2 linked regions of the Paraflavitalea devenefica genome follow. The protein of the gene in region 2 interacts with the protein of the main gene of each other region in a pairwise test. Links are inferred from orthologs where the notes say so. Each region holds a gene or a part of one and is shown on either strand. Other genes may lie near its edges.

The links.
Region 1: the proteins of dnaE (region 2) and HB364_RS01120 interact in binary tests that used the Escherichia coli proteins (3 or more experiments, as listed by UniProt). The link is inferred for Paraflavitalea devenefica from one-to-one orthologs.

What each region holds. Positions count from the first base shown.
Region 1 is NZ_JAARML010000001.1:304,183-312,924, reverse strand. Bases 3,649-6,530 are described here. They hold HB364_RS01120 (DNA polymerase III subunit gamma/tau), read right to left. Parts: upstream 6,101-6,530; coding sequence 4,196-6,100; downstream 3,649-4,195. Other genes in these bases: HB364_RS01115 (TetR/AcrR family transcriptional regulator), read left to right, coding at 6,221-6,530; HB364_RS01125 (pyruvate dehydrogenase complex dihydrolipoamide acetyltransferase), read right to left, coding at 3,649-4,085. Outside these bases: yihA (ribosome biogenesis GTP-binding protein YihA/YsxC), read right to left, coding at 1-291; HB364_RS01130 (outer membrane protein assembly factor BamB family protein), read left to right, coding at 474-2,324; more of HB364_RS01125, read right to left, coding at 2,403-3,648; more of HB364_RS01115, read left to right, coding at 6,531-6,850; HB364_RS01110 (TolC family protein), read left to right, coding at 6,913-8,280; HB364_RS01105 (efflux RND transporter periplasmic adaptor subunit), read left to right, coding at 8,292-8,742. UniProt on the Escherichia coli protein: Part of the beta sliding clamp loading complex, which hydrolyzes ATP to load the beta clamp onto primed DNA to form the DNA replication pre-initiation complex.
Region 2 is NZ_JAARML010000002.1:1,915,583-1,925,634, reverse strand. What follows is about bases 2,078-6,269. They hold dnaE (DNA polymerase III subunit alpha), read left to right. Parts: upstream 2,078-2,427; coding sequence 2,428-6,069; downstream 6,070-6,269. Other genes in these bases: trxA (thioredoxin), read left to right, coding at 6,224-6,269; HB364_RS17100 (C40 family peptidase), read right to left, coding at 2,078-2,251. Also shown: HB364_RS17110 (M1 family metallopeptidase), read left to right, coding at 1-591; HB364_RS17105 (rhomboid family protein), read right to left, coding at 631-1,470; more of HB364_RS17100, read right to left, coding at 1,571-2,077; more of trxA, read left to right, coding at 6,270-6,541; HB364_RS17085 (carboxypeptidase-like regulatory domain-containing protein), read left to right, coding at 6,674-8,437; HB364_RS17080 (carboxypeptidase-like regulatory domain-containing protein), read left to right, coding at 8,465-10,052. UniProt on the Escherichia coli protein: DNA polymerase III is a complex, multichain enzyme responsible for most of the replicative synthesis in bacteria. This DNA polymerase also exhibits 3' to 5' exonuclease activity. The alpha chain is the DNA polymerase catalytic subunit.

The sequences.
Region 1 (8,742 bases), on a different replicon or contig from region 2:
TACCTTGGCAAAACCATAACCGGGCAAATCGACCAGGTACCAGGGAGTAGCGATTGTTTTGCCGGGTATATACTTATCGGGCAGGCTCTCTACCTCAAAATGATTAATAAGCTGTGTCTTGCCGGGTGAGCCGGAAGTCTTGGCCAGCTTCTGGTTATCGGTCAGCATATTAATCAGCGATGATTTGCCCACATTGCTACGGCCAATAAAAGCATATTCCGGCCTGTCGGGTTTGGGACATTGTGCATAATCCGGACTACTGATGAGGTATTTGGCAGATTTGATAATCATGATAGGGCTGCAAGATACGGAATACCGTAGCAACCCGATTGTGCATGGTTTTATAACGTATGTACGCAAAAGAAATGGAGTGCAGGCACAAACCGGCAATTAAAGAAATTTAATGGTTATACAGGGCGTATCTGCACGGTGCAGTACTATTCATGGGATACAAAAAAAGCTATATTGCCTGCATGAAAAAGACATTCCTGCTTCTATGTTTACTGGGTGTGGCAGCACTCCTGCCGGCACAGATCAAACCCTTTCGTTTTGTTCATATCAGTGACACGCACATCGGCTCTCCCAACGGCAGTGCAGAAGAAGACCTGCGCCGTACTGTACGGGATATCAATGCCATGAATGATGTAGCGTTCGTCATCATCACCGGTGATATTACAGAGCTGGGAACAGATAGTCAGCTTCAACTGGCCAAACAACTCTTTGATAGCCTGCAGGTAAAATACTATATCATTCCGGGTAATCATGATAGTGGCTGGAGTGAAAGTGGCGGCGTCAGCTTTACTACCATCTTTGGGTACGATAAATTCCTGTTTGATTATAACGGCGTTCGTTTCATTGGTTGCGCTTCCGGTCCTTATGTGCGCATGAGCGATGGGCATATTCCACGCAATGCCGTAGTATGGCTGGATGAGGTATTGAAAAAAACGGATAAGCAGCAACCTATTATATTCTGCAACCACTATCCGCTCGACAATGGCCTGGACAACTGGTATGAGGCCACCAACCGATTAAAGCAATACAACACCATACTGGCCATTTGTGGCCATGGCCATAACAACAGGCCTATGAATTTTGAAGATATCCCTGCTGTGATGGGTCGCTCCAACCTGCGCGCCAAAGCAGCAGTAGGTGGTTACAACCTGGTGGATGTGCGCCCTGATTCTATTGTCTATACAGAGCGCCGCCCTGGCGTGGAAACGCTGCAGCCGTGGACAAAGGTAGCCGTGCAGGCACACCAGTATGCCGTGCCTTCCAAAAAGTTTGAACGGCCCGATTATGCCATCAATCAGCAATATGCCCGGGTAAAGCCCAAATGGACCATCGCCTCTGATGCCAATGTTATTTCCACGCCTGCTGTATACAAAGAGCACGTCATCTTCGGTAACCAGAATGGGGAAGTAGTGGCCCTCGATTTAAAGAATGGAAAACGTCAATGGTCATTCCCTACAAAAGGCTCTATCTTTTCCTCTCCGGCAGTAAAAGAGGATAAAGTAGTATTGGGATCGGGCGATGGGAAGGTCTATTGTCTCGATGTAAAGAACGGCAAACAACTTTGGGCCTATACTACGGGAGCGGCTGTATTGGGTTGTCCGGCTATATCCGGCGATACGGTATTTATTGGTGGCAGTGATCATTCCTTCCTTGCATTGGGATTGAATGATGGCCAACTGCGCTGGAAATACGATAGCCTGAACGGGCCGGTGGTAAGTACGCCGTTATTATATGAAGATAAAGTGATCTTCGGCGCCTGGGATACCTATTTGCATGCTGTAGACCGGCAAAGTGGCAAGCTGCTGTGGAAATGGAATCCCGGCTCTGCTGTCATCAACTTTTCTCCGGCATCCTGTATACCGGTGGCCGTGGATGGCGTAGTATATGTGGTAACGCCCAATCGTACGATAACAGCTATTGATGCGCAAACAGGCGCTACGCTCTGGCGCAATACAGAAACCCGTGTGCGGGAGTCCATTGGCATTTCCAATGATGGCAAATGGGTGTATGGCAAAACCATGCAGGACACCCTGGTAGCTTATGCCGCCAGCCGCGAATCGCAACGTCCGGCCTGGGTAATGCATGCAGGGTTTGGCTATGAGCATGTGCCTTCCATGCTCATTGAAAAAGAAGGGCAGATATTCTTTGGTACACGCAGTGGCGTAGTATATGCTATTGATCCGGCCCAGCGGAAAGTAATATGGGCACATAAAATTGATAACTCGATGGTCAATACGGTACGGGTATTGGACAGCAAACACATTATCGCTTCTACGATGGATGGTAAGGTAGTGTTGCTGGAAGTGAAATAGCTAAAAACAAAAATCCCGCTGATATTATCAGCGGGATTTTTTATCGGACGATAAACTAAAAACAGGGATGATCAACCACTATACCAGCATGGTGAGCGGTTCTTCCAGTAAACCTTGCAGGGTTTGCAGGAAGGCTGCACCAGTGGCGCCGTCTACTACACGGTGATCACAGGTGAGTGTAACCTTCATGATGTTGCCGATCACGATCTGACCATTCTTTACTACCGGTACCTGGTTAATAGCGCCAATGGCCAGGATACAGGATGCAGGCGGATTGATGATGGCAGTGAACTCTTCAATGCCAAACATACCCAGGTTGGAAATGGTGAAGGTGTTGCCTTCCCATTCGGAAGGTTGTAATTTCTTAGCCTTGGCTCTTTGTGCAAAGTCTTTTACTTCTCCGGCGATCTGCGACAGTGATTTCAGGTCGGCAAACCGTACTACCGGCACCAGCAATCCTTCTTCTACTGCTACGGCCACACCAATATCAATGTGGTGGTTTACGCGGATCGTGTCGCCCATCCAGCTACTGTTGATAGCCGGGTGTTTCTTCAGGGCAACGGCGCAGGCTTTCAGCACCATGTCGTTGAAGGAGATCTTATTGGTAGCTATTTCATTCAGTTTGGCGCGGCTGGCTACTGCCTTATCCATGTTAATTTCCATGGTGAGGTAGAACTCAGGGGCTGAGAACTTCACCTCAGATAAGCGACGGGAAATCGTTTTGCGCATTTGTGATACCGGCACATCGTCGAAGCTTACCTGACCAGCTACAGCAGGCTGGGCTGGTGCAGCAGCGCCTTGTTTGCCGGCAGCAGTGGCTGCAGGAGCAGCAGAAGGTTTAAAGTCGTCCACGTCCTTCTTCACAATACGGCCACCATCACCACTGCCAGGTACCTTGGAGATATCAATACCCTTTTCGCTGGCCAGTTTGCGGGCGAGGGGAGAAGCTTTTACGCGGCCATTCTCGGTAGTAGCGGCTGGCTGTGCTGCTTCCGCTTTGGCAGCGGGCTGAGCAGCAGCGGCTGGTGCACCTTCCTTAGCAGGCTGGCTGCTTGGTGTGCTTACCGTTCCGCCACCTTTGGCGGCAGCTACGATCTTGTCTACATCTACCTTGCCTTCTTCGCCAATGATACACAGCAGGGCATTTACCGGTACCTTATCGCCTTTCTGGGCGCCGATATATAATAATTTACCTTGTTTGTAGCTTTCCAGCTCCATGGTGGCCTTGTCGGTCTCTACATCGGCCAGCAGGTCGCCTTTTTTCACATCATCGCCCACTTTCTTATGCCAGGCGGCAATTACGCCTTCTGTCATGGTATCGCTCAGACGGGGCATCAGGATCACTTCCTGCATATTGGCCAGGTCGAGCGCTGGTTGCTGGGTACTGGTTGCTGGTTGGTTGCTGGTTGCAGGTTGCAGGTTGCTGGTTGCTGGAGCAGCTTCTTTTTTAGGTTCTTCTTTCTTTGCTTCGGCTTTGGGAGCAGCAGCGCCACCACCGGAAAGCAGGGAGCTGATATCTTCGCCGGGAGCGCCAATAATGGCCAGCAGGTCATTTACCTGCAGTTTTCCGCCTTTATCTGTACCAATATGTAAAAGGGTGCCATCTTTATAGCTTTCCAGTTCCATGGTAGCCTTATCTGTCTCTACTTCTGCCAGGAGGTCGCCTTTCTTTACCGAATCCCCTACCTTTTTATGCCAGGCCGCAATCACGCCTTCGGTCATCGTGTCACTCAGGCGGGGCATTAAGATCACTTCAGCCATAGTCTTTATTAATAATTTGAGATTTAATACGTCAGGTTGCTAATTGAGCGCCGAAATTACGGCAAAAGTCCGAAAGTTGGAAAGTCGGATAAGTCCGGAAATCCTGACTTCTAATTATCCACTTCCAGCTTCAGGCGGTCGCGCAGTTCCTTGACCAGGGGATACTGCTCTACAATATGTTGGTATTTTTCGCGCAGGGTAGCCGGGCGTTCTGTGGGTTCTTCCGGCGCAATAGCGTTCTCATTAACTACGATCGTGAACAGCAACTGCCGGTTGTTAAACACCTGTTGCAGGTATTCTGATAATACGCGGCGTTCGCCTTCAATGAACTTTTGTTCCAGGTTATTATTCGTGACCACCTCAAAAGTCTGGTGGTCCTGTATCACCAGCGTGGCCATCAGGAAGGATTGGTTGGCGGGATTCTTGGCCTCTTTCAATTGCAGGGCAAACTGCCGCCAGCATTCGTGTAGCCTGTCCTGGCTGAGGGGAATAGGATCGCCGGCGCTTTCTATGGCTTTGCCCACAAATTGCTGCCGGAGCGCATTCAGTGAACCCAGTTTGGAAGACGTGGTTCCGGGTTTTGTGTTTTGTGTTTCGGGTTCTTTAGGTGCGGCTGGCTGATTGATCACTGGCTGACCGGTAGCAGTTGCTGTTTGCTGGTTACTGGTGGCTGATGCCTTAGATATGGCTTGCTGATTGCCAACTGCCGCTTGCCCACTTGCCACTCGCTTCTCACCACTTACCCCTTCTTTCGTCTCAATAATCAGCTTCGCCTCATGTCCTGCAGCCTGTTTGGAAGCTTCTGGCTTCTGGCTTTTAGACTCCGGCTGCTGTTTCACTACGCCCAGGCTCTTGAAAGCAACCGGTTTTGCTTCATCAATCAGTTTTTTTTTAACAAGGCCATCGCTGGCCAGCTCTACCGCCTGTTGCAGATAGGCGAGTTTGATCAGCGCCAGCTCTACATGCAGCCGTTTATTACGGGCCGCTTTATAATTGATCTCTGTCTCGTTCAATATATTCAGGGCACTGATGAGGTAAGCTACCGATACCTGTTTGGAGGTTGCTATATAGCGGTCTTTAAAACTCTCTACTACCTGCAGCAGGTTGGCCACCTTTTCATCTTTACATACCAGCAGGTTGCGGATAAATTCAGCAAAGCCATTCAGCACCAGGTCGCCTTCAAAACCTTTGCGGTCTATATCATCATACAACAGCATAGCGCCGCCCAGGTCCTGCTGCTGCATACATTGCATCAGCTTGAAATAATAGTCGGCATCCAATATATTCAGGTGCTCCAGTGTGTTCTGGTAGCTGACCACGCCGTTGGTAAAACTCACGATCTTATCCATGATGCTCAGGGCATCACGCATACAGCCTTCACTCTTCTGGGCAATGAGGTGCAGGGCAGATTTTTCTGCATTGATCTCTTCTTTTTTGCAGATATCCTGTAAGTGCTCTACGGTATCGTTGGCGGTAATGCGCTTGAAATCGAAGATCTGGCAACGGCTCAGGATCGTAGGAAGGATCTTGTGCTTCTCGGTGGTAGCCAGGATGAAAATGGCGTAGGGGGGCGGCTCTTCCAGCGTTTTCAGGAAAGCGTTGAAGGCCGAAGAGCTGAGCATGTGCACCTCATCAATGATATACACCTTGTACCGGCCGGCCTGTGGAGCAAAACGCACCTGTTCTACCAGGGTGCGGATATCATCCACCGAGTTGTTACTGGCGGCATCCAGCTCATGGATATTCATGGAAGTACCCTCATTAAAGGAGGTACAGGAGTGGCACTGATTACAGGCCTCGCCATCGGCGCCCACATTGGTACAGTTAATGGTTTTGGCCAATATACGGGCGCAGGTGGTTTTGCCCACACCCCGCGGGCCACAAAACAGGAAGGCATGCGCCAACTGTTGATTTTTAATGGCATTTTTCAGGGTAGTGGTAATATGTCCCTGTCCTACAACGGTATCAAAAGCCTGTGGTCTGTATTTTCTGGCGGAAACAATAAACTTATCCATGTATATCCCTCTTGCGGCAAATGTAAGTAAATAACAGGGGCCCTCATCTTGAAAAAATAAGGACAGAAATATTTGGATACTTAACAGTGTTAAGTATATTTGTGCTGTTAATTTACTACTATGGGTATTTCGGAAAGAAAGGAAAAGCAGAAACAGGAGATCCGGAAAATGATCCTGGACGCCTCTATGAAGCTGTTCGTGGAGCAGGGCTTTGAGAATGTCTCTATCCGTAAAATAGCCGACCTTATAGAATACAGTCCTACAACGGTTTACCTCTATTTTAAGGACAAGGATGATATTCTTTTCAACCTGCATGAATTGGGCTTCCAGAAAATGGCGGAATACAATGAAGGGTTATGGGATATTAAGAATCCTTTGCTGCGCCTGTACAAGATGGGAGAGAACTATATAAAGTTTGGACTTAGCCACCCTGAATTCTACGATGTTATGTTTATTCAGCGGTCCCCCATGCTGGTGGTGGAGCAATCTATAGCGTGTGAATGGAAAAGTGGTGATGTGGTGCTTGGAAGGCTCAAAGATACCCTGCAGGAAGCAATGGATAAGGGACTGATTATCAAAGGGGATCTAAATGCGGTATCCATGGCTATCTGGAGTTTGGTACATGGCCTTGTATCACTATCTATCCGCGACAGGTTTAACAAATTAGTGCCCCCTGAAACAGTAGTACCTATGATGCACCAGGCCCTGAACTGGTTACTGGAAACTATTGATTTGACCGGTAAACGGTAGGTCATTTTTTTTGCCCTGATACTTAACAGTGTAAATAATATTTACAACATAAATCATAAGCCATGATAGGAACACTTATCCGGGCCGCAGGCATGCGGTATGCATTGGCGGCAGGGATGCTTTTTGCCCATGCTGCCAAAGCCCAGGACATTTTAGCGGGCTATTTGAAAAGAGGGCTCGATAGCAATCTTGCCCTGCGTCAGCAGTACTTCGATCTGCAAAAAGCGCAACTGGACCTCAAACGGGCCCGGACCTTATTCTATCCGCAGGCCAATGTTACTTCCCAGTATACCCTGGCCCATGGTGGCCGTACGCAGGATCTGCCGGTGGGCGACCTGCTCAATAATGTGTACTCTACCTTAAATGAATTGACTGCCTCCAATAAGTTCCCGCAGGTGCCGAACCAAACCATTGCCTTCCTGCCCAATGATTTCCATGATACCAAACTGGAAGTGTCGGTGCCGGTGGTAAACGTGAACATCCGCTATAACCGGCAGATCAAAGAAGAGCAGATCAATACGCAACAAGCCACTATCGGGGTGTATAAACGCGAACTGGTGAAAGACATCAAACAGGCTTATTACCAATACCTGCAGGCCGATAAGTCGGTCACTATCTATAACAATGCGCTGGGGCTGGTACAGGAAAATCTGCGGGTAAGCGAAAAGATGGTCAACAATGGCACAGCTACCAAAGAAGCCATATTGCGGGCAAAGGCCCAGGTGAGCCAGGTACAGGCATCCCTGATTGAAGCTACCAATAACCGGAAGAATGCTGCCGCTTATTTTAACTTCCTCCTCAATGAGCCATTGGAAACAAACATCCTGGCCGATAGTATGGTGACAGAACAGTTGGCGCCGGTGCCCCCACTGGCCCAGGAAGTACCTGCGGTAAGGGAAGAACTGGCACAGTTGAAGAGCACACAAAAAGTGCTGACCACCAACCTTAAGCTCAATAAATCGCACCTGGTACCTACCCTCAATGCTTTTTATAATATCGGCTTTCAGGGTTTTCAGTTCAAATTCAACGGTGATCAGTTCTACCAGTTGGGTGGCCTGCAACTGCGCTGGGAGCTTTTCCGCGCCAACGATAACAAATACAAAATACAACAGTCACAGGTCGACCTGGAGGCGCTGACCAATCAATACAAAAGAACAGAACAGCAACTGAGCCTGCAGGTGCGCACCGCTTATAACAACTATTATTCTTCCCTGCAAAGTGTAGCTGCCCTGCGCGATGAAGTGCAGAGTGCCCAGGAAACTTATCGCCTTACAGAAAGGCGTTTCAGGGAAGGGCAGGCGCTGCAACTGGAACTGGTTGACATCCGTACCCAGCTCACCAATGCGCAGATCAGGTATTCCCTTGCCCAACTGGCTGTATTAACCAGGGCCGCTGAAGTAGAGCGTGCCACTGCTTCCTATACTTTTTAAAAACACTAGTCATGAAAAAGATATGGTATTCATTCCGCTTTCTGATCATTGCGATCACTGCTTTTGCTGTTGCCCATTGCAACGGAAAAAGCCAGACCAAACCAGTAACTGCTGTTGAGGAAAATGCAATAGCTGTAAGGCTTCAACCGGTATCCGATACTGCCTATACACCTGTATTACGGTATTCCGGTACGATGGCCTCTACCACAGAAGCCGCTCTTTCTTTTAAAGTCGGTGGCATTATTTCAAGGATCTACGTAAAAGAAGGAGATGCTGTAGTGAAAGGCCAGTTGCTGGCTACTCTCAATCTTACAGAGATCAATGCCCAGGTACAGCAGGCTACACAAAATGCTGAGAAAGCACAACGTGATGTAACCAGGGCCAGGAACTTATATAATGATACCGTGGCCACACTGGAACAATTACAGAACGCCACTACACAGCAGCAGGTAGCAGAAGAAG
Region 2 (10,052 bases):
TTCACCAACTACTCCGAAACCATTTATACTACCTGTGAGTTTGGCGTAGAGGCAGGCAATGATTATTGTATTGGCACCCGTAAAGCGATACAAAATGACATTCCCATCATTGGCCACTATGGGGTCAACCAGGAAGGCAGCGGGGATATGTATTACAAAGGTGGCAACCTGCTGCACACCATCCGCAATATCATTGGAGATGATGAGAAATTCAGACAGATATTAAGAGGACTTAACCAGGTATTCTACCATAAAACCACCGATACCAAAGAAGTGGAAGCTTATATCAGCAAACAGGCCGGCATTGACCTCTCCAAAGTATTTGACCAATACCTGCGCACCACGCATATCCCTGTGCTGGAAGTTAAACATGAAGGCCTTGGCATCTATTTCCGCTACACCAATTGCATCAAAGGGTTTACCATGCCATTAAAAGTGAAGCTGGCCGGTGACCGCACCATGTTCATTACACCCACCGAAGAATGGCAGCTACTGAAAGCAGGAGGCTGGTACAACGGTTTCTTTGCAGTGGACAGGAATTTCTATATAAATACAAAGGAAGTCCATGTAGATATACAGAAAGTGAAGTAAGAAAGGCAGCTACAATACCTGATAGCTAACACTTTATATTCAGCGTATCCGCTTTGAATACTCTTCCAGCTTTTCTTTTTCAGCTTTGGTAAGGCTGTGCATACCGCTTTTGTTGATTTTGTCCAATATCTGGTCAATCTCCTGCTGGCGGTTGTACTGTTGCTGGTTGTATTTATGATCAATATTGTAATTACGGTGATGCGTTTTGTAGAAAAAATTATCTACCAGCAATAGATGAGGCCTTGTAATGATCAGGTAAATAAACACGATGGCAGGTACTGAAATAATCAGTATCGTGACATAATTTTCCACCAGTGCATGCGGCCGCATCAATAGGGCAACAACCAATCCAACCAGCGCCCCGCCAAGATGGGAATCATGTCCTATATTGCCAGTCCTTGACCTGATGCCATAAATAGAAATCAGCACATACAAAAGACCGAAAAGCCAGCCGGGAAGGGGAATGAAAATGAGCGGGACATCGATACCCGGGAATAAAGCAATCACCGCAAATATGATCCCCGATACGGCTCCTGACGCCCCTACCGAACTATAATCACCGCTGTAACGGTGTATGTACAGCGAAAGCAGGCCGCCGCCGATAAGGCTGGCAAAATAAATGATCAGAAAGCCCCACCAATTCAGTACAGCGATCAATGAGCCGCTGAAAAAATAAAGCGCGAGCATATTAAAGATCAGGTGCAGCCAGCCCACGTGTAGAAAACCTGAACTGATCAGCCGGTCATATTGCCGGTATAGCAGAATGCCATCAACATTAAATTCATAACGGGCAAAAAAATCACTGTTCCTGAATCCTCTCCAGGAAATAAGGACGTTCAGAATGATTAATAAGAATACAAGGAGGCCGGTACCAATCATTGCAACAATATTTTTCGGGGCTTAAACCATCCCATTTCGTCCGAAATATATCCATCCTTTGGCATATTAATAAATACTTGCCTGGGTGCCCAAAACCAATTTACCGTATCCTGCCCGCGCCTGCATAGTGCGCAGCATAATACGCATCATTCATATCATTGATCATCACTCCGCTGGAAGTGGAAGCATGTACAAACTTATTATTGCGCAGGTAAACGCCTACATGGGATATACCTGCTTTACGTCCGCGGGTTTTGAAGAATACCAGGTCGCCCTCTACTAATTCATCCTTGCGCAGGCGCTTGCTCTTCTGGTATTGTTGCGCCGACGTGCGTGGCAGCAGGAGGCCATACAGTGTGTAAATAAACGTTTGGGCAAAGGCAGAGCAGTCTACCCCATTCTTATCGGTACCGCCATACTTATAGCGGGTACCATACCAGTCCTCAATAAAGCTGATCATCCTGCCGTCTGTCAGCTCTTCCACCGGCAGGTCGAGCAGGATAGAATATTTAAACTGCAGGGGATCGCTCAGCTCCACATTAGTGCCTGTATGAATGGAAGGCCCCGGTGTATAGCGTTCATTGAGGGGCGGACTTGCCGTATAGTCGGAAGAACCGCCGGACGGCTTGATGGATATATTCTCAATAAACCGGGGTGAGCCAGCCGCAGGTTTCGTAGTGGCGCCGGGTACAGCCGCCGTGGTCTTTCGCTGGGTACTGCAACTGGTAGCGGCCAGGGCCACCAAAACTATCAGCCATCCTTGTTTTAACATATTATACATCAATGCCCTGGTTAAAGATAAATGTCGCAAAGTAACAAATACATTGCCAAAATGGCAAGCCTTGTGCCGATTCACGGATGTGGAAATATATTGTCATTTGTTTAGCAATTGTTCAGGAACTTTGTAGCTCACTTTGTGTTGATTACTAACCAGGCATCGCAAATCCCAAAATTGTAATGTGTAAATTCTCTCACCTTCACGTCCATACCCAGTTTTCCCTGCTCGATGGAGCAGCCTCTATCCAATCATTGTATAAGAAAGCCGTTAAAGATGGTCAGCCGGCCATTGCTATTACCGATCACGGTAATATGTTTGGCGCTTTTGAGTTCGTATCAGAGGCCTACAAACACAAGAATGAGGATGGCTCCCTGAAGGTAAAGCCCATTGTAGGATGCGAATTTTATGTGGTGGAAGACCGTCATCGTAAGATATTCTCGAAAGATGTGAAGGATGAGCGTTATCACCAGGTATTGCTGGCCAAAAACAAACAAGGTTACCAGAACCTCATCAAACTCACTTCGCTGGGCTATATCGAAGGAATGTACAGCAAATACCCCCGTATTGACAAGAAACTGATAGAGCAATACCACGAAGGGCTGATTGCCACTACCTGCTGCATCGGCGCCTATGTGCCGCAAACCATCCTGCATGATGGAGAGGAAAAAGCTGAGCAGGAATTCAAATGGTGGCTCGACCTGTTTGGGGAAGATTATTTCATCGAGGTACAGCGCCATGATATTAAAGAGCAGATCCAGATCAATGAAGTACTGCTCAAATTTGCGAAGAAGTTCAATGTGCCCATCATTGCCACCAATGACAGCCATTATACCGACCGGGATGATTACAATGCCCATGACATCCTGCTTTGTATTAACACCGGTGAAAAGAAAAGTACGCCGGGATATGACGATATCATCAATGATGACCTGAACGTAAAAGAGCGCCGCTTTAAATTCCCCAACGATCAGTTTTATTTCAAGACACAGGATGAAATGAAGGAACTCTTCAAAGACATCCCGGAGTCTATAGACAATACCAATATGATCGTGGACCGGGTGGAGGTGCTGAACCTGAAGAAGGATATCCTGCTGCCGGCCTTCCCACTTCCTAAAGAATTCCAGACGACCGACGACAGTAACCTGAACCAATGGACTTACCTGCACTACCTTACTTATGAAGGGGCCAGGAAGCGTTATGCAGAACTTACACCCGAAATAACGGAACGGCTCGACTTTGAGCTGTTCACGATCAAAACGATGGGCTTTGCCGGTTACTTCCTTATTGTGAGTGACTTCATCAAAGCCGGCCGCGACCTGGGCGTATTCATCGGCCCCGGCCGTGGTTCCGCTGCAGGTAGCGTGGTAGCTTATTGTATCGGCATCACCAATATTGACCCCATCAAGTACAACCTGCTGTTCGAAAGGTTCCTGAACCCCGACCGTAAGTCAATGCCCGATATTGATACGGACTTCGACGATGAAGGCCGTCAGAAAGTAATTGACTATGTAGTTGACAAATACGGCAAGGCCCAGGTAGCGCAGATCATTACTTATGGTACCATGGCCGCCAAAATGAGTATCAAAGACGTGGCGCGTGCATTGGACCTGCCCCTGGCCGAATCGAATGCATTGGCCAAGCTGGTACCGGATAAACCGGGTATAGAACTGGGCCGTGTATTGAAAGCGCCCCTCACCGCCAAGGAAGGCGAAAAATCGCTGGAAGAGAAGGAAGGTCTGGGCCCCGATGAACTGGAAAGCGTAAAAAGGATACGCGAGATCTATAAAAGCGATACCCTGAACGGAACGGTATTGCACGAAGCCGAACGTTTGGAAGGATCGGTACGGAACACCGGTATCCACGCAGCAGGTATTATCATCGCCCCCAAAGACCTGACAGAACTCATCCCCGTATCTGTAGCCAAAGACTCCACACTCTGGGTAACCCAGTTTGAAGGCAGTATTATTGAAGACGCCGGCGTTATCAAGATGGACTTCCTGGGGTTGAAGACCCTCACGATCATTAAGAATGCGCTGGAAATGATCAGGCAGAATCACGGCGTGGAAATCGTGATAGACGATATTCCGCTCGATGATACGAAAACCTACGAGATCTACCAGAAAGCGGATACCATCGGTACTTTCCAGTTCGAAAGTCCCGGTATGCAAAAATACCTGCGTGACCTGAAGCCTGACCAGTTTGCCGACCTGATTGCGATGAACGCCCTGTACCGCCCCGGTCCGCTGGCCTATATCCCCAACTTTATTGACCGTAAACATGGACGGGAACCTATCACGTATGACCTCCCGGAAATGGAAGAATACCTGGCCGATACCTATGGTATCACGGTATACCAGGAACAGGTGATGTTGCTGGCCCAGAAACTGGCCGGCTTCAGCAAGGGAGATGCCGACGTACTGCGGAAGGCGATGGGTAAGAAGCAAAAGGCGGTACTGGACAAGATGAAGGCCCAGTTTGTGAAGGGAGGAACGGACAAAGGCCATCCTGCTGATAAACTGGAGAAGGTGTGGACCGACTGGGAGGCTTTCGCCCAATACGCATTCAACAAGTCGCACTCCACCTGCTATGCCTTTGTGGCCTACCAGACAGCCTACCTCAAGGCCCACTACCCTTCTGAATATATGGCTGCGGTACTCAACAACGCCGGCGCCATTGAAAAGCTCACTTTCTTTATGGAAGAGTGCAAGCGGATGGGTAAGATGGTACTGGGACCGGATATTAACGAATCGCATAAAGGCTTCTCTGTGAACCTGGAAGGCCATATCCGCGTAGGGTTGGGCGGGTTAAAAGGCGTGGGCGAAGCTGCTGTAGAAAATATCATTGCCGAGCGGGAAGCCAATGGCCGCTATACGAATATTTTTGACATGATCAAGCGGGTCAACCAGCGGGCGGTGAATAAAAAGACCCTGGAATGCCTGGTGTATGCCGGCGCTTTTGATTGCTTTAAAGAATTCCACCGGGCGCAATATTTCACCATACCACAAGGGGAAACCGCCTCCGGCATGGAGAAGATCATTAAATACGGGAATATTTACCAGACGGAGAATAACAGCACCGCCAATACCCTCTTTGGCGACCTGCCCAAGGCCCTGGATATTCCCCTGCCGAAGATACCCCCCTGTGAACCATGGACTTTGACCGAGCTGCTGGATAGGGAGAAAGAGGTAACCGGTATGTTTATGAGCGGCCACCCGCTGGACCATTTCCGGTTCGAAATAAAGCACTACGGCTTCACCACCCTGGCCGACTTTAATGAGATCAAGGAGGCGATCACCCTCCAGGCCAACCCGGGCCGCACGTTCCGGCTGGCCGGACTGGTAACCGACGCCCAGCACCGGGTAACCAAAACCGGCCGCCAGTTTGCCTCATTTATTATTGAGGATTATACCGGCAAGAGCGAATTCATGCTCTGGAGCGACGACTATATGCGCTTTTCCAATTACATGGAAAAAGGTAAGAACCTATTCATAACGGGTTTCTTTAAACAACGCTTTAACAAGGTGGAGTATGAGTTCAAGGTGGATAAGATCGTTTTGCTGGAGAGCATTAAACAAAACCTTACCAAACAGGTTATAATAGATATCGAGGCCCGGCACATTGATGCCGACATGGTCAATTTCCTCGAAAAGAATGTTAAAACCCACCCCGGAAAGGCTGGTTTGAAGTTCAATATCAAGGAAATGAAGCGGCAATACAAGATCAGCCTGTACAGCCTGGAAACGGGGTTTGAAATGAATGACGAAATGACGGCCTGGCTGCAGAATAAGCCCGAGGTAGATGTACAGGTTGTCACTGTGTAAATGTGGATAACGACAGAGGGGCAGGAATACCGAATTGGTTATAAATTTGTCGGTTCTTAGCAGTAAGTTAAAGAATGAGTCCCACAACGGGAAACCCACTCCAGGCTTACCAACAAACAATAAAATAATTACTTTTACATCTAAATTTTGATTTATGGCTTTAGAATTCACCGACGCGAACTTCCAGGAGAAAGTGATCGCTTCCGATAAATTGACTGTGGTAGACTTTTGGGCTGAATGGTGTGGGCCTTGCCGCGCGATCGGGCCGGTTATTGAAGATCTCTCTAAGGAATACACAGGAAAGGTAAATGTGGGTAAAGTGAATGTAGACCATAACCCGCAGATATCTGTTAATTACGGGATTACTTCTATTCCTGCTATCCTCTTCATTAAGGGTGGTAAAGTGGTGGATAAGCTGGTCGGCGCACAACCGAAAGCCAACTTTGTAAAGAAGATCGAGCAGCATATATAACTGTTTTATAATCTATTTTCTAAAGCGATTCATGGTTTAATGAATCGCTTTTTTTATTGTATATCAATACCTTGTAGTAACGGTCTTTTTTGTCTATCCTTGTCTTTCAATAAACCCTTCAAATCCATTATCATGAAACTATCCCGCTTGCTTATCCCAGGCTGCCTGTTAGTAGCAGCTATTGTTTACTTCAGTTGTAACAAATCGGATACGCCCGATAAGCCGCCTTATCAAGCCGAATACGTAACGGCTTCTATCCAGGGCAAGATCGTAGATGAAAATGAGTTACCTGTCAGCGACGCCACCGTTAAAGCCGGCTCCCTATCCGTTACCACCAATGCCAGCGGTCTTTTTAATATCAGCAATGTTTCTGTAGACAAGCATGCGGGCATGGTAACCGTGGAAAAGGAAGGTTATTTCAAAGGCATTAAAACGATTGTGGTAACCCCCAATAAGAACAACTCGGTTTCCATCCAACTGATCAAGAAAATAGCTGCCGGCAACTTTAATGGTAATAGCGGCGGCACGGTCACCGTACCATCGGGGGGTAATATTGTGTTCCCGTCCAGTGGCATTGTACAGGAAGGCTCCACTACTGCCTATACGGGCACGGTATCGGTGAGCGCTTTTTTTATCAATCCCGAAGCCAGCAATTTCCAGGAGATCACGCCGGGTACCCTGCGCGGCATTAATAGCGCCAACCAGGAAACGGGCCTGCAATCTTTCGGTATGATGGCGGTGGAATTGAATGGCGCCAACGGAGAAAAACTTCAACTGGCCAGCGGCAAAACCGCCAGCCTTACTTTCCCGATACCTGCCGGCTTGCAATCGCAGGCGCCGGCTACCATTCCTTTATGGAGCCTGGATGAAAAAACAGGCTTGTGGAAGGAAGAAGGCACTGCCACCCGCCAGGGCAATAATTATGTAGGATCTGTAAGCCACTTCTCTTACTGGAACTGTGATGCACCATTTGCCGTAGTTGATTTTACAGCTACTATTAAGAACCAGCAAGGTGTGGCACTGGGAGGAGTAAAAGTAGTGATCAGTGCTACCGGTACAACAGATACCTTAAGCAGCATATCAGGCTTCGGCTATACCAGTCCAGAAGGGGTGGTGAGCGGTAAGATCCCAGCCAACCGCAACCTGGTGATGAAAGTATATGATCAATGTGGTAACCTCATTCACACACAAAATGCAGGGCCTCTTACGGGTACTGCCGACCTCGGCGTTATCACCGTTACGTCTGCCACCTCAATGGTTACTTTTTCCGGCACGGTGGTGAACTGTAATGCGGCTGCCGTTACCAATGGCTATGTGACCATTGACCTGGAAGGGATCTATTACCGCGGCAACCTGGTGAACGGTGTGTTTAGTATCCCGGTAACACGCTGTTCCAATTCCGCCACTTCGGCCATTGTAACACCGTATGATCTTGGCGGCACCCAGTCGGGCACAGCCACTACAGTAGTTATTTCCGGCACTACCGTTAATACCGGCCAGTTGGTGGCCTGCGGTAACTCGCTCACGCAATATATCAACTACAATATCAATGGCACCAGCTTTACCTATAGTGAAGTTGATTCATTATTTGCCTACCGTGCTGCCCAGAGCGATTTCACGTATTTTGGAGCTACCAGGCCGAACAATAATGATAGGTTTACAGACTTTATTTTTAGGGGCGAACCTGCTCCGGGAACAGGCACCATGACTTTCCTATACGTTGATGATGGCGGTCCCGTCTATAGAAATAACGGCACCATCACTGTAAACGTTACAGAATACAATAATGTACAAGATGGGTTCATTGCCGGTAACTTTACCGGGACTGTAAAGGATACCCTTACACAGGCTGTATTCCCCATTAATTGTACGTTCCGGGTTAAGAAGTACAAATAATCATTTAAACCCTTCAAATCCATTATCATGAAACTATCCCGCTTGCTTATCCCAGGTTGCCTGTTAGTAGCAACTATTGTTTACTTCAGTTGTAACAAATCGGATACACCTGATAAGCCGCCTTATAAAGCCGAATACGTGACCGCCTCTATCCAGGGCAAGATCGTAGATGAAAATGAATTGCCGGTCAGCGGCGCCACGGTGAAAGCCGGTTCGATATCTGTTACCACCAATGCCAGTGGTCTTTTTAACCTCAGCAATATTTCCGTAGACAAGCATGCGGGCATGGTAACCGTGGAAAAAGAAGGCTATTTCAAGGGCATTAAAACCATTGTGGTAACCCCCAATAAGAACAACTCGGTTTCCATTCAACTGATCAAAAAAATAGCTGCCGGCAACTTCAACGGTAATAGCGGCGGCACGGTCACCGTACCATCGGGGGGTAATATTGTGTTCCCCGCCAGCGGTATTGTACAGGAAGGCTCCACTACAGCCTATACAGGCACGGTATCGGTGAGCGCTTTTTTTATCAATCCAGAAGCCAGCAACTTTAGTGAGATCACACCCGGCACCCTGCGCGGTATTAATAGCGCCAACCAGGAAACAGGCCTACAATCTTTCGGTATGATGGCGGTGGAATTGAATGGCGCCAACGGAGAAAAGCTTCAACTGGCCAGCGGCAAAACCGCCAGTCTTACTTTCCCGATACCTGCCAGCCTGCAAGGACAAGCCCCGGCCACCATTCCTTTATGGAGCCTGGACGAAAAAACCGGTTTGTGGAAAGAAGAAGGCACTGCCACCCGCCAGGGCAATAATTATGTAGGCACTGTTAGTCACTTCTCCTTCTGGAATTGTGATGCGCCTTTCGCCATTATTGACTTTACTGCTACGATTAAGAATCAGCAAGGTGTGGCACTGGGAGGAGTAAAGGTAGTGATCAGCGCTACCGGCACAGATACCCTGGGCAGCATTTCCGGCCACGGTTATACCAATATAGACGGTGTGGTCAGCGGTAAGATACCTGCCAACCGCAACCTGGTGATGAAAGTATATAATCAATGCGGCAACCTGACCCATACCCAAAATGTAGGACCATTCACGGCCAATAGCGACCTGGGCGTCGTCACTGTTACGTCTACCGCTGCGGAGGTTACTATTTCCGGTACGGTGGTGAACTGTAATGCAGCCGCTGTTACGAATGGTTATGTCACCATCCATCTCGATGGGGTGTATTACCGCAGCAACCTTATTAACGGTGCTTTCAGCATGCCGGTAGTCCGCTGTTCCAATACAACTGCCTCAGCCACTATTACCCCCTATGATATTGGCGGCACGCAATCGGGAACGGCCAGCACCGTAGCTATTTCCGGTACTACGGTCAATGCCGGCCAGTTCGTGGCCTGTGGTAACGTACTTACAGAGTACATCAATTATAACATTAACGGAACCAGCTACGGTATCAGCGGTACTGATTCAATGATCGCCTACCGGGGGCAACAGAATAACCAAACACTGATATCTGGTTTCGGAGGAGATAACAGGTCGTTCGACATGTCTTTTATAGGAGAACCAATCCCCGGAACAAGCCCGATGAGTCAGATGGTCATCCGTGAAA